2 linked regions of the Pigmentiphaga aceris genome follow. The protein of the gene in region 1 binds, or shares a complex with, the protein of each later gene. Links are inferred from orthologs where the notes say so. Each region holds a gene or a part of one and is shown on either strand. Other genes may lie near its edges. The genes, in order: trxA and trxB.

What was found.
Region 2: the proteins of trxA (region 1) and trxB are in contact, whole or in part, in a crystal structure (PDB 1F6M), measured with the Escherichia coli proteins. The link is inferred for Pigmentiphaga aceris from one-to-one orthologs.

The regions. Positions count from the first base shown.
Region 1 is NZ_CP043046.1:1,503,275-1,506,406, reverse strand. What follows is about bases 170-2,979. They hold trxA (thioredoxin TrxA), read left to right. Parts: upstream 170-1,316; coding sequence 1,317-1,643; downstream 1,644-2,979. Other genes in these bases: rho (transcription termination factor Rho), read left to right, coding at 1,848-2,979; recC (exodeoxyribonuclease V subunit gamma), read right to left, coding at 170-884. Outside these bases: more of recC, read right to left, coding at 1-169; more of rho, read left to right, coding at 2,980-3,113. UniProt on the Escherichia coli protein: Participates in various redox reactions through the reversible oxidation of its active center dithiol to a disulfide and catalyzes dithiol-disulfide exchange reactions.
Region 2 is NZ_CP043046.1:4,196,306-4,199,592, forward strand. The notes cover bases 243-3,207. They hold trxB (thioredoxin-disulfide reductase), read left to right. Parts: upstream 243-1,229; coding sequence 1,230-2,186; downstream 2,187-3,207. Other genes in these bases: FXN63_RS18160 (DNA translocase FtsK), read right to left, coding at 243-1,092; FXN63_RS18170 (Smr/MutS family protein), read left to right, coding at 2,357-3,025; FXN63_RS18175 (P-II family nitrogen regulator), read right to left, coding at 3,122-3,207. Also shown: more of FXN63_RS18160, read right to left, coding at 1-242; more of FXN63_RS18175, read right to left, coding at 3,208-3,287.

The sequences.
Region 1 (3,132 bases):
CCGGGCCGGCGTTGCTGACGACGATATTCGTGGCGCAACAATTCCTTGTCGGCCACGATATCGCCCCAGTGGTGCTGCGAGGGGTTGTGCACACACAGCAGCACCTGGACAAACCTGGCCATGGCCGCCAGCGCTTCCAGCGTTTGCGCAGGCATTGAGGAAATACCGAACACCATTACCCGGCGCGGCAGGCGTTGGGGCGCTTGATCCAGCGCCGACAGTTGTTCGAGAAAACGCTGATGCACCCCGGCGCGGCTTTGCGCCAGGCCTTCAGGCCCCACGTCTGCCAGCACCGCCCGCCACAGCGCCGGTTGCCAGGATTGCTCGGCATCCAGCGGTCGGGTGGTGCCTGCCACCGTGCGCAACACATCGCGCCCCGCCGCCCAGTCGGTCAGCCAATCAGCTCGATAGACTTGATATTGATCAAACAGATCGGCCAGCCGTTCAGACAACTGATGACGCTTGCGCAAATCATCGTCACCATGCAAAAAACGGTGCAACGGCGCAAAAACCGGCTGCGCCAGCAGCGCGGGCAACAAGCGCATCAATCGCCAGGTAAGCGGGGCGCGATCCAGCAGCGAGGTGGCCGGAATCGTTCCGCGTTCCAGCACGCTGCGATAGGCTTGCCACTGGAAACGGGCCGGCAGTTGCACGTCGATGGCCGCAGCAATGCCACAACCGCCGCCATCTGCCGCGTCGGGGTCGGCGGCCAGCGCCAGCTTGAGCCACTGCGCAATCCCGTTGCTTTGCACCAGGATGACTTCGTTTTCAAGCGGGTTCAGCGGATACCGGCGCATCCAGCCGACCGCGAGCTGGCGCAGGTCTTCCAGGCGATTGCTCTGGACGATCATGAATCCCGGCTGAAGCGGGGTGGCCTGCGACATGAGAGTGGAGTTCCCGGACGATGGAAAGGCTGAAACGGATCAACGCACAGCGGGCGGCAACGCGCGCGGTGGCACTACAGGCATTGTAGGGGGGCTGATACAAGCAGCGGTGGTGGCTCAAATGCCGCTGAACAGGCACGAAAAGCGGACGAAAACACATAAAAAGCCGGCCACGTTGAGCGCCGCGCTTTTTACAGTTACCATTAACGTTATCTCGGGCCTTTTGCTGTTTTTTCCAGCGCCCCTCTTGCCCTCCCCCCTGTCTGCGCCTGCCCCCTCACGCGTGTTGTCGTGCGCGAGCCGCCGCACCCGCCGACAGGATCGATTGGGCATGCCGATTGCGGTAGACGCAGTGTGCTGCAGTCGGGCAAGCCAACAAAGTTTCTGTATCCATCATTTTTTCCGCGCCGTGGCGCGACAAGAAGGAACACCATGAGCGACGCGATCAAGCACGTCAGCGACACGAGCTTCGACACGGATGTACTCCAGTCGGACCAACCGGTGCTGGTGGACTACTGGGCCGAATGGTGCGGCCCTTGCAAGATGATTGCGCCGATTCTGGAAGAAGCTGCCGCGCAATATGCCGGCAAACTGACGGTCGCCAAACTGAATGTGGACGATAATCAGGCTACCGCTTCCAAATTCGGTATTCGTGGCATTCCCACCCTGATGTTGTTCAAGGGCGGTCAGGTTGTTGCCACCAAGGTCGGCGCGCTGTCGAAGTCGCAGCTCACCGCATTCCTGGACGGCTCGCTGTAAACCGAAGAGTCAAATAACACGGGCGGGCCGCCACGTCGCAGACCCGCCCTGCTCCACCGAAAGAACACGCTTCAGACACTCGTCACCTCATCGCACGCCGGATCGTCCGCATCGGTTTCCCGATTGCCCGAGATCCGGCCCTGCCGGCGCGCAGGATGCTCACCGCAGCGTCCCCCAGCCAAAAATCCCGGAGTAATACCCGCAATGCATCTGAACGAATTGAAGGCGCTGCACGTTTCCGCACTGTTGGAAATGGCCGCCACCCTTGAGATCGACAACGCCAGCCGCCTGCGCAAGCAGGAACTGATGTTCGCGATCATGAAACGCCGCGCCAAGCAGGGCGAACAGATCTTCGGCGACGGTGTGCTGGAAGTGCTGCCGGACGGCTTCGGCTTCCTGCGTTCGCCGGAAACGTCTTACCTGGCCAGCACCGACGACATCTATATTTCGCCGTCGCAAATTCGCCGTTTCAATCTGCACACTGGCGATTCGATCGAAGGTGAAGTGCGCGTTCCGAAGGACGGCGAGCGTTACTTTGCGCTGGTGAAGGTGGACAAGGTGAACAACCTGCCGCCGGAACAGGTCAAGCACCGCATCATGTTCGAGAACCTGACGCCGCTGCACCCGAACCGCCCGATGCGCCTGGAACGCGACATCAAGAGCGAAGAGAACCTGACCGGCCGTATTCTGGACATCTTCGCGCCCATCGGCCACGGCCAGCGCGGCCTGCTGGTCGCCAGCCCGAAGTCCGGCAAGACGGTGATGATGCAGCACATGGCCCACGCCATCACCAGCAACCATCCCGACGCCGTGATGATCGTGCTGATGATCGACGAGCGCCCTGAAGAAGTGACCGAAATGCAGCGCTCGGTGCGCGGCGAAGTGGTTGCATCCACCTTCGACGAACCGGCCACCCGCCACGTGCAGGTTGCAGAAATGGTGATCGAAAAAGCCAAGCGCCTGGTCGAGCTGAAGAAAGACGTGGTGATTCTGCTGGACTCGATCACCCGTCTGGCGCGTGCATACAACACCGTGGTGCCGGCCTCGGGCAAGGTACTGACCGGTGGTGTGGACGCCAATGCGCTGCAACGCCCGAAGCGTTTCTTCGGTGCCGCGCGCAATCTGGAAGAAGGCGGTTCGCTGACCATCATCGGCACGGCGCTGATCGAAACCGGCAGCCGCATGGACGACGTGATCTACGAAGAATTCAAGGGCACCGGCAACTGCGAAGTGCACCTGGAGCGTCGCCTGGCTGAAAAGCGTGTCTACCCGGCCATCAACCTGAACAAGTCGGGTACCCGCCGCGAAGAACTGCTGATCAAGCCCGATGTGCTGCAGAAGGTCTGGGTGCTGCGCAAGTTCATCTACGACATGGACGAAATCCAGTCGATGGAATTCCTGCTGGACAAGATGCGCGCCACCAAGAACAACGGCGAATTCTTCGACATGATGAAGCGCGGCGGCAGCTGATTTCCGCTGGTGCAGCCCT
Region 2 (3,287 bases), 2.7 Mb from region 1 along the record:
TTTGGCCAAGCCAACCACCTGGCTGCCCTTGACCCCAACGGCAGGCTCAACCTCGTAGCGCGTGATGACCGGCCCCGCCTGCGCCGCCACCACCGAGACGCTCACGCCGAAGTCGGCCAGCTTTTTCTCGATCAGACGCGAGGTGTATTCCAGGGTTTCGGGCGGGATAGTCGCCTGTTCGCGGTCGGCAGGATCAAGCAAGTCCAGCGGCGGCAAGGTGGAATCGCCCACATCCTGGAACAGCGGACGCTGTTTTTCGTTGCTCAGCCGCTCTGCCTTGGGCACCACGGTCACACTGGGCTCAATCCTGACGGGCTCGTGGGCCAGCACCTCCTGCTTGGCCACCACGTCGACGGCGCGCTTTTGCACCGCCACTTCACCCACCTTGCGGTCTTCGCGCGCAGCCACGGCATTACGCACGCGCACCACCACCCATTCCAGCGCACCACCGATGCGCTCGGAAATCACCAGCCAGGAAAAACCGAAGAACAAGCTGGTGCCCATGGCGAACAAGGCCACCAACAGCAAAGTCCCCCCTGCCTGACCCAGACCCACGCTGCTGGCTTTCCACAGCGCCTGCCCGATCAACCCGCCCGCACCGTTCGGCAAACCGATGCTGTGACGCAACAAAAATCCGGTCAGGTGGGTGGCTTCCAGGCCCATCGAGCCCAGCAAAAGCAGGAAAAAGCCGATTGCCTGTTCCCAACGGACGCGTGGAAGTGCGTCGGCAGGGTCGGTTTTCGACAGTTGATCGGCCAAGCGCTGGTAACCAGCGTAGACCCGTTGCAGCAGCAGGATCACCCACCACCAGACGGAAAAACCGAATAAATACAGGGTTAAATCCGCCACCCAGGCACCGAAGCGCCCGCCACTGTTCAACACGCGGTCGGTCACCACAGAGTGGGACCAACCCGGATCGGTGGCGTGGTAGGTGGCGATCACCAGGGTGAGGTACGCCGCGAGGGACGCAAAAAGTATCCAGCGCGCCTCACGGGCGAGTTTGGACAGGCTGCTGGGGATAAGCCCCAGAAGAGAACGAGTCGTTGATTGCCGGGGGTTCGCGGCGGGTGCGGTGCGTGCGGTGCGTGCCATGCGCAAGATTATAGGTGGCTGACGATGCTCCCCGTCTATGGGTGCCATAGGAAAGCATGAGTACGGTGCAACGAGGTGCTACTTATAATGGGTGCTTCTTTGCATCATCCGGCCTTAACCGGCCGCAATAACCTGCCATGAGCCAAACCAAACACGCCAACGTCCTGATCCTCGGTTCAGGCCCTGCTGGCTACACCGCAGCAATCTATGCCGCGCGCGCCAACCTGAAGCCCGTGCTGGTGACCGGCATGGCCCAGGGCGGCCAACTGATGACGACGACCGAAGTCGACAACTGGCCCGCCGACGTCATGGGCGTGCAAGGCCCGGAATTGATGCAGCGCTTCCAGGAACACGCCGAGCGCTTCAACACCGAGATGATCTTCGATCACATCCACACGGTGAAGCTCGACGCACGCCCGTTCACGCTGATCGGCGATTCCGGCACCTACACCGCTGACGCCCTGATCATCGCCACCGGCGCATCGGCCAAGTACCTGGGCCTGCCCTCGGAAGAAGCCTTCATGGGCCGTGGCGTGTCGGGTTGCGCCACCTGCGACGGTTTCTTCTACAAAAACCAGGACGTGGTCGTGGTCGGCGGCGGCAACACTGCCGTGGAAGAAGCGCTGTACCTGTCGAACATCTGCCGCAAGGTGACACTGATCCATCGTCGCGACAAGTTCCGCGCCGAGCCGATCCTGGTCGACAAGCTCAACGAGAAAGTTTCGGAGGGCAAGATGGAACTGAAGGTCTTCAACGAACTGCAGGAAGTCCTGGGCGATGCATCCGGCGTGACCGGCGTGCGCATCCGCAGCACGCAAACCGGCGAAACCGAAGACCTGGCAGTGTCCGGTGCCTTCATCGCCATCGGCCACCACCCGAACACCGACATCTTCCAGGGCCAACTGGAGATGAAGGACGGCTACATCGTGACCCGCAGCGGCCTGAAAGGCCTGGCCACCATGACCTCGGTGCCCGGCGTGTTCGCCGCCGGCGACGTACAGGACAACATCTACCGTCAGGCCATCACCAGCGCCGGCACGGGCTGCATGGCCGCGCTGGACGCCCAGAAGTGGCTGGACGGCGAAGCGCAGTAAAGTAAGACCTTGGATGGACGCACCTGTGGGTGCGTCCACACCAGACCGAATTTGCACGACACCGACACTCAAGACGCGCACCCTGCCGGGTGCGTGACTACAGAAGTGGCGACACGCCATCTCGTCATGGGAACACCCTGCCCATTCCCAGGCAACATCGGAGAACACGGGTGGCCAAGAAACCCTTGCACACCGGCTTTGCCGGGCTGAAAGCCATGCGGCAGGCGCTGCAGGAGCAACGCCGCGCCGAAGCCGTGGCGCAAGCGGCACGGGAAGCGGCGGCCGTCGACGCGCGCCGCGCCGCCAACGAATTCCGTCACGCCATGGGCGACGTGACCCCACTCGCCACCACCGCCCGCTTCACCCCCGCACCAGCCTCGCCACCTCCCCTGCCCTTCAAACGCTGGGAAGACGACAAGGCCGTACTGCGCGAATCCCTGTCGGATGAGTACGGTGCTGACTGGCTGATCGAAACCGACGAGACCCTGTCCTATCGCCGCAGCGGCCTGGGCCAGGATGTGGTGCGCAACCTGCGTCGCGGCCAATGGGTAGTCGGTTCGCAAATCGACCTGCATGGATGCCGGGTAGATGAAGCGCGCGAAGCGCTGAGCGAATTCCTGCGCGACTGCGTCAAGCGCGAAGTGCGCTGTGTGCGCGTGATCCACGGCAAAGGCCTGGGATCGAAAAACCGTACACCCGTGCTGAAAGAAAAAGTGCGTCGCTGGCTGGTTCAGAAGGAACAGGTATTGGCGTTTGTCGAAGCGCGGGATGTGGATGGCGGCGCGGGGGTTGTGCTGGTGCTGCTGCGCTCCCGGCGGGCGGAAGACGTGGCGGCTTGAACGCCGTGGCTGCTTGCAGACGTAAAAACGGGGCCTTGAAGCCCCGTTTTTTCTTGCTGAAAAGGCAAGTCAGGTCAGACCTGCTCCCGCCTTGAATCACACAGCCGCTTCGCCCGTTTCACCCGTGCGGATACGGATGACTTGTTCGACCGGCGTGACGAAGATCTTGCCATCACCGATCTTGCCGGTACGAGCCGAACGCAGAATGGCTTCAATGGCCTGCTCGACCAAGGCGTCGCCCACCACCACTTCCAGCCGGATC